DNA from 2 places in the Nocardiopsis oceani genome. Region 1 is predicted to be linked to the other one. Evidence: riboswitches for the same ligand, from Rfam matches in the RefSeq annotation. Region 1 holds a riboswitch; the other holds the start of a gene.

Region 1 (4,170 bases):
CAGCCAGAAGAGCACGCCCTGCGTGGTCTCGGCGTCGGCCGACATGAGCACGATGAAGGAGGTCAGGGCCGAGAAGAGCTGCATGGCAGCGACCCCGGACAGCACGACCCGGTCCATGGTCCCGCCGAGGGTGTGGCTGAGCAGCATGACCATCCCGAAGGAGAGCAGCGCACCGAGGAACGCCCCGGCCGACAGGGACAGCACCCCGGCGCCCCAACCGAGCACGATCACCGCGACCGCACCGGTGGAGGCGCCGGACGAGACCCCGAGCACGAAGGGGTCGGCCAGCGGGTTTCGCAGCAGGGACTGCATGACCGCACCGCACAGGGCCAGTCCCGCCCCGCACACCGCGGCGATGAGGGTGCGCGGCATGCGCAGGTCCCACACGATGCCGTCCTGGATGGGGGTCAGAGGGCTCTCGCCGATCCCGAGGCGGGCACCGAGCGAGGACCACACCTCGCCGGGGGTGATGGCCGCGGGGCCGATGGTCACAGTCACCGAGACCGACACCGCCAGCGCGACCAGCCCGCCCACCAGGAGCAGGGTCAGACGGGCGCCTCTCACTGGGCGAGTCCGAGATCCCGAAGTCCGTCGGCCACCTGCTCGACGCCCTCGACGGTCCGGATCGAGGGGTTCATGGCCTGGCCGCTGAGCAGGACGTAGCGCTCCTCCTGCACGGCGGTCAGGTTGCTGGTGGCGGGGTGGTCCTCCAGGAAAGCGATCTTCTCCTCGGCCGACTCGGCGGTTTGGGAGTCGCGCGTGAGGTCGCCGAGCACGATGACGTCGGGGTCGCGGTCGGCGACGGTCTCCCAGTTGATCTGGGGCCACTCCTCATCGGTGTCGTCGAAGGCGTTCTCCGCGCCGATCTCCGCCGTGATGGCCCCGGGCGCACCGCAGCAGCCGGCGAGGAAGGGGGACTCGGAGTTGGCGAACCAGTACATGAGGGAGACGTCGGAGGCGTCGAGTCCCTCGGTCGCGGTGTCCACGCGGCTCTGGAGTTCGCCGACGAGTTCGTCACCGCGATCCTCGGCGTCGAAGAGGTGGGCGAGGTCTTCGATCTCCTCGTACACGGCGTCGAGGATGAGTTCCTCGGACCGGGAACCGTCGCCGCCGCTTTCGTTCTCCTTGCCCCAGGCGCAGTCGGACGGTGCGACGTAGGCGGGCACGCCGAGGTCCTCGAACTGGTCACGGGTGGCGACACCGCCCTGGCCGACCGTGGAGACGAACGAGGCGCTGACGAAGTCCGGTTCGGTGTCCAGGACCCGTTCGAAGGAGGGCTGGTCCTCGGCCAGGCGAGGGACCGCATCGGCCGCCTCTTCCAGGCCGTCCATGACCGGGTCGGTCCAGGTGGCGCTGCCGACGATGCGGTCCTCCAAGCCAAGGGAGAGGAGGATCTCGGTGCTGCCCTGGTTGAGGGAGACGGCCCGTTCCGGCGGCGCCTCGGCGGTGACCTCGTGGCCGCAGTTGTCGAGAGTCCGCGGGTAGCCGGCCGCATCGGCTTCGGAGGGGTCGGCCTCGGTCCCGTCGGGGGACGTGCAGGCGGCGAGCAGGAGGGAGGAGGTGAGGAAGAGTGCCATCACCCGGAACGGGGTGCGACGGGACGTGTGGGAGAACGCGTAGCGGGTCGCGAGCTGGGACATGGGTGTGCCTCAGAGGGGTCGGGGCTCGGGCGCGGAGCCTGGTTTCTGATACCTCGTGCACGTGCAACGCAGGTGCCAGCAGGTCTTCGGACTCGGGTTCAACCGGACGGAGCGCCTTCCCAGGCGGCGCCTCCCCGACCCTGCGGTCGAGGCGGCCCTTCCCAGTGGCATTCGTGCTCCGGCCGTCCCCCACACCGCTGCGCGTCAGTTCCGGACTCACACCGGATTCCCTGACCACATCTGTGGTATCGACTGGCCGGGGAAGAGTACCAAGCCACCGGAACCCGGGGAGCCCCGCCCCTCACCAGCCACATCTGCGACGTGCCGACAAACGGATCCGGGCAACACTGAAATCGCTTGAGCTCACCTCACCTGCGACCGCTTGCGAACATCGTGCCGTGACCTTTCGGCGCGTTCGGCTAGCCCTCGGTTGAAGGCGGCATCGACCTACCCGACGTCACACTGGCGGTTGGCGACCAGCCCCGCGAAGGCCGACACCAGTGCGGTCTCGCCCCGGCGCCGCGCACCACACCCCCCGTACTCGGCACTGGCCGGCGGGGGTGGTGTTCGTCAGAAGGTCAGCCTTCCTGCTGCACGAAGCCGCGCGCCGCCGCCACGATGTGCCGGGTCGAGATTCCCGCTGCGTCGAGCGTCTCGGCCGTTTCCCCCGATCCCGGCAGCGTGCGGACGGCAAGGCTCCTGACGGCACACACTGTGCCGCTGGCGGAGAGCGCTTCCATCGTTGCCGCGGCGAGACCGCCCTGGGGGTAGTGGTCCTCCACCACGAGGATCCGGCCGGTCTCCTGTGCGGCCCGCTTGAGCGTCTCCGTATCGACCGGCTTGACGGAGTAGAGATCGATGACGCGGCACGCGATGCCTTCGTCCGCGAGTGTGCGCGCTGCGGACAAGGCCTGGTGCACGGTGACGCCAGCGCCGACGAGCGTCACGTCGTCACTCTGGGAGGAGACGAGGGTTTTGGACCCGCCCACTCCGAAGACCTCGTCATGTGAGTAGAGCACGGGGTAGGCGCCGCGGGTGGTGCGAAGGTACGCAACCCCGGGGAGGGCCAGCATCGACTCGACCAAAGCGGCGGTGGAAGTCGCGTCGGAAGGGTAGAGCACGGTGGACCCGTACACGGCACGGAACGCCGCAAGGTCTTCCAGCGCCATCTGAGACGGCCCGTCCGCGCCGATCTCAACGCCCGCGTGCGAGCCGATCAGGCGGAGGTCCACTCCGCTGATCCCAGCCATGCGGATGAAGTCGTACGCCCGAGTGAGGAAAGCCGCGAACGTCGACGCGAAAGCGACGTATCCGCGAACCGCCGCCCCGACGGCCGTGGCCACCAATTGCTGTTCCGCGATGAAGGCCTCGAAGAAGCGTTCCGGATGCGCCTTGGCGAAGATCTCGGCGTGCGTGGAGTTGCTCACCTCGGCGTCGAGGGCGATGACGCGTGGATGCGCGCCAGCGGCCGTGAGGGCCTCACCGTACGCGCGGCGGGTCGCTACTCGCTCGCCGAGCTCGTAGCGCGGGAGTTCCAGGGGGTGGTCCTTCAGCTCCTCCTCGCTGCGTGTCTGACCGGCGTCGGGCAACGGGCCGCGGACCCGGATGTTTCCGTCCGAGCCGATCTCGGCGAGTGCCCGTTCCGCCATCTCCTCGGGAAGCGGTTTGCCGTGCCATGTCGGGCTGTCCTCGATCTCGGAGAACCCTTTGCCCTTGACCGTCCGAGCGAAAATCGCGCAGGGCCGGTCGCTTTCGTGAGCGGTTGTCAGCGCGGCGTCGATCGCGTCGACGTCGTGTCCGTCCACCACGAGCGCGAGCCACCCGAAAGCCTCCGCGCGCGTCCGGTACGTGTCGAGATCCCACCCCAGCGCCGTCGGCCCGCGCTGGCCCAGCCGGTTGACGTCGACGATGGCCGTGACGTTGCCGATCCCGGCCGTGGAGGCGCGTTCGAACGCCTCCCATACCGAGCCTTCGGTCATTTCGCTGTCACCGCAGAGCACCCAGATGTGGGAAGGGCTCTCATCCAGCCTCGACGCCGCCCACGCAATGCCGACGCCGTACGAAAGTCCTTGGCCCAGTGATCCGGTGGCGACGTCGACCCACGGCAGGACCGGGGTCGGGTGCCCCTGGAGCCGGTGACCGTGCCGACGGTAGGTGGTCATCAACTCTTCGTCGTCGATCACACCGACCGCCTTGTACACCGAGTACAGCAGAGGTGAGGCGTGTCCCTTCGAGAAGATCAAGTGGTCATTGGCGGGAGACCGGGGCGCGTCCCAGTCATAGCGCAGATGACGTGCTACAAGGACTGAAAGGAGGTCGGCGGCCGACATGCTCGATGAGGGGTGACCGCTCCCCGCGCTCGTGGAGCAGCGGATACTGTCCGCCCGGAGCTGGCGGGCGAGGGCCCGCAGGGCTTGGGTATCGGCAAAGTCAGCGTGTGTGCTTCGGGCGGGTTCCTTCGTCATTGCGAGAGCGTGACTGTTCAGGTGTCCCGGAGAAGGATCAGACGGTTTCGGGCATCCAGCACCGG
Region 2 (4,170 bases), on a different contig from region 1:
GGAGCCGGGGGTCTACGGACTCCCTGGCAGACCGGCGCCCGGCCAGGGGCCCCCGATGACCGGACCCCAGCAGTCCTTCAACGGAACCGGGCCCCAGCAGTCCTTCACTGGAACGGGGCCGCAGGCGGCGTTCGGCAGCGGGACCGGGCCGCAGAACTCCTTCGCCGACCACCAGCAGGTGCCGCCGAGGAGGGATGCTCCGCCTCCCCAGCAGGACCCGAGGTTCGGGCCCGGACCAGGCGAGGAACCCGGTTTCGGAGGTGGGGCAGACGCAAACCCTACCTATGGGACCAGTACGGAAACTGACACCGCGTACAGCGGTGCCGCCTCGCCCCCGCACGGGGGAGGGCGACCTACTGGTCCCGAGTACCACCGCCGGTTCGGTGCCGGTACCTACCAGGAATCCAGCCCTAGTCCTGGATATGCCCAGCAGACCGGCCCCGCCGCGCATACCGTTGATGATGCGGTGCACGTCGCGCGCAAGGAAGGGAACGACTTCGCGGAATCGATCGCACGTGAGGCGCCCGTCCTGTGGGTGGAGGCGGTCCTCGCCCGCAGGCCGCGGATGCCTTCGGATCTGGAGGCACGCCTGCTCCAGGGGTCCTCACTCCCGATCGACCACCTGTTGCGCGACGAGGTCCGTGACGGGTTGCGCCAGGGGTTCTGGCAGGCGTTGGAGCGTGCCAGGCCCTGATCGGTGCGTGGGATTGCGAATAGGGGATGGGGGCGATGCGGTTGACCCGCGTGACGACGGCGGAACTCGACCGACTGGAGTTCCACGCTGTCCGATCCGGTGAACACGGTCGGATCGCCGCCCAGCTACTGGATCTGGCGAACCGGGTGGACGCCGGCAGCGAGGTCACCCGTGCGGAGCTGTTCGTGCGTTCGGGCGAACAGTGGGAGATCGCACAGGAGTTCGAGCGAGCCTGTGCCGCCTACCAGCGGGCCATCGACGACGGCGGCCCCACAGTGGTCGACGCGCACGCCCTGAGCGCGGGAGCCCTGCTCCAGCTGGACGAGCGCGAACAGGCCCACGAGCACCTCAAGCGGTTGGAGGCCGGGGAGCACGTCGAGCTCCCCACCCACATCCACGTCGCGGAGGTGCTCTACGCACACGACGACCTCGAGGGTGCCGAACGCTGGGCGACCGCCGGTGCCCGCCGTTTCACGGGCGGGTCCCAGCCCGCCTACGCGCGCGATCTCTTCGTGGAGCTCCTGAGGATCCGGTTCCGGATCAGGACCGACATGGGACTGGTCGAGGACGACCTGGACCTCCTGCTCGACGAGGAGTGAGCTTTCCGACGCGTTCGCGGAGATTCGGATCCCGGGGGCGCGACGGAACCTTCCGCGCTCGGCCGCGTGGTGTGTGTCTCGGTCCCTCTCAGGCGGCCGCGTGCGCCGGGTCCCAGGCGTGCTGTGCCCGTCCCGCTCGGGCCCCCTCCGAACGGTTCCAGGCCTTCTTGTGGTGCCTCTCTCGGGTCACCACGGACGTGTCCGCCCCGCCGACGTTCTAGGCTGTGTCCGACCCCCTCCGGAAGCGTTTGAACGCGGCCCATCGTGCACCGGATTCGGGTGCCTGCGCGGTGCCCATACCACGCTCCGCGCGTATGTTCGGCACTCATCGAAGAATCCGAGAAATCTACGACACGCCATCATCTTGCGGTGTTCCAAGGTGACAGACCCTAGATGTAGTATCTGTCCCGCTGGTGGTTCACCGGGGTTCCTGACCCTGGTGAGGCAAGAGGGAACCCGGTGGGAATCCGGGGCTGCCCCGCAGCGGTAAGCGGGAACGAAGGCCGTCACACGCACTGGGAACCCCCTACGAGGTCCTGGGAAGCGACGGCGAGTAGGTCGCCCGCGAGTCCGAAGACCTGCCACCGGCGCGCACCCCCACGTGCGTGACGACGGAGCTTCGAGGGCGAGCTGCCGCGACCCGCCTGCGGACCGCGCGTATCCAGTACGCCGGTTCTCCGGTGAGCCCGCACGCTTGTCACTCGTGACCCCGTTCCCCGCCGGGACTCTTCTTTACTGAGGTTGGAGCCGCTGTATGACCCTTGACGTCGAGGCCGTGCCCGCATCCGATCGGCGCGAGCCGAACAACGGCGGTGGCGCCCGCGCCGCCATCGACCGGATCGAGCACGTCGTTACCGAGGCCTGTGCGCGGCTCACCGGTGTTTCGGCGAACAAGGTCCTCACCGAGGCGCGCCGCGGCTTCTACCCCGGGATCCCCGACCACGAGGTCGAGCTGGCCCTGGTCATGGCCGCCCGGAGCTTCGTGGAGGTCGACCCGAACTACTCCTACGTGGCCGCCCGCCTGCTGCTGGACAAGCTCCGCACCGAGGCCCTGACCTTCGTCAGCGGCGCCCCCGAGAACGCCGGCCAGACCGAGATGTCCGACCGCTACGCGACCTACCTGGCCGCCTACGTGGGCCGCGGTATCGACCTCGGGCAGCTGGACCCGGCGCTGGCCAAGTTCGACCTGGAGCGCCTGGGCAAGGCCCTGCACGCCGAGCGCGACGAGCAGTTCACCTTCCTCGGCATCCAGACCTTGTACGACCGCTACTTCCTGCACAGCGACGAGGTCCGCTACGAGCTGCCGCAGGCGTTCTTCATGCGCGTCGCGATGGGCCTGGCGCTCAACGAGGACGACCGCGAGGCCCGCGCGATCGAGTTCTACGAGCTGCTGAGCTCGTTCGACTTCATGGCCTCCACACCCACCCTGTTCAACTCGGGAACGGTGCGCGCGCAGCTGTCGTCCTGCTTCCTCACGACGGTCGGCGACGACCTCCAGGACATCTTCCACGGCATCAGCAACAACGCGATGCTCTCCAAGTACTCGGGCGGCCTCGGCAACGACTGGACCCCGGTCCGCGGCCTGGGCTCGCACATCAAGGGCACCAACGGCAAGAGCCAGGGGGTCGTCCCGTTCCTGAAGATCGCCAACGACACCGCCGTGGCGGTCAACCAGTGCTTCGCACCCGACACCCCCGTTTACACGGCTGACGGCTGCAAGTCCATCTCAGACATCCGAGTCGGCGACCTGGTCCTTGGACACAGCGGAAACTACCGCGAGGTCACCGACGTCATGATGTACGACCAGGTGGACCCGATGGTTCAACTGACCATCAAGCACTCGGTTGAGGACATCAAGGTCACTTCAGGCCACCCCTTCTACGCGATCCAGGGTGTGCCTCTGGGGCAGTCGAACAGCAGGACCCTGAAGTGGCTTGCCGACGACAAGGTGCGGGCCGAGTGGGTTGACGCGGGGCAGTTGTCCGCTGGCGACTACGTCGGTCAGGTCGTCCCCAAGGAAGTCGTTCCCGTAGAAGGCTTCGGTGAGGACGATGCCCGGCTCTACGGGATCCTGCTGGGTGATGGCCACCTGTCCAAGAACGGTTCGCAGTGGGGGGTCTCCGGCAACCCGGAGCTCGACAATCACCTCGACTTCGTGCGTTCCTATCTGGAAGAGCGGGGGATCCACTACTGGGAGAGCGGTCGGGACGAGACCTACCTCCAGATCCACTGGGCCTTCGGCAGGGGGGGCGTTCGCGATTCCGAGTCGGGGCGAATCACCGGTGCGGGAGAAGCGACCCTCCCCTTCACCGCGGAGGACATCTACGACGCAGACCACGCCAAGCGCATCTCCCGCAGGTTCAGCCATCTCCCGCACGCGCAGAGCCGCGCGTTGCTGCGGGGCCTGCTGGAGACTGACGGAGGCGTCTCCCGCGGAGTGGAGATCTACTTCACTTCCACGTCTCGCCCGCTGGCAATGGGTGTTCGCTACCAGTTGCTGCGCCTTGGAGTTCCGGCTGCCGGACAGTACCGGGAGCGCGAGCAGTCGCATACTGGTCGGCGTTCGGACGGCACGGAGATCGCCTTCTCCGGCGTGGTGAAGTCGTTCGACATCCGGGTCCCGGCGGTGGAGGGCATCGCGGAGCTCGTCGGCTGCCGCCCGCTGACCAAGCGCAACTGGATCGAACACCAGGGGATGCTCTTCACCCGGGTCCGGGACGTTGCCGAGATCGATGTCGAGCCCACGGTGTTCGACCTCAAGGTCGAGACCGACGAGACGTACATGACCGCCGCTGGTCTAGTGCACAACGGGGGCAAGCGCAAGGGCGCGGTCTGCGCCTACCTGGAGACCTGGCACATCGACATCGAGGAGTTCCT

Evidence for each region. A riboswitch is a leader RNA that binds a small molecule or an ion and turns the genes downstream of it on or off. The one in region 1 is predicted to bind cobalamin.
Region 2: linked by a shared signal. The riboswitch ahead of ACYVDG_RS16935 (ribonucleoside-diphosphate reductase subunit alpha) and the one ahead of ACYVDG_RS27085 (ABC transporter substrate-binding protein) in region 1 are both predicted to bind cobalamin.

The regions. Positions count from the first base shown of each region.
Region 1 covers NZ_BAAHAR010000052.1:71-4,240, reverse strand. The annotation lists gene ACYVDG_RS27090 (FecCD family ABC transporter permease) at 1-564, opposite strand, end outside; gene ACYVDG_RS27085 (ABC transporter substrate-binding protein) at 561-1,577, opposite strand; cobalamin riboswitch at 1,701-1,912, opposite strand; gene ACYVDG_RS27080 (transketolase) at 2,219-4,105, opposite strand.
Region 2 covers NZ_BAAHAR010000026.1:70,813-74,982, forward strand. The annotation lists gene ACYVDG_RS16925 (NYN domain-containing protein) at 1-694, shown strand, start outside; gene ACYVDG_RS16930 (hypothetical protein) at 721-1,293, shown strand; cobalamin riboswitch at 1,691-1,893, shown strand; gene ACYVDG_RS16935 (ribonucleoside-diphosphate reductase subunit alpha) at 2,048-4,170, shown strand, end outside.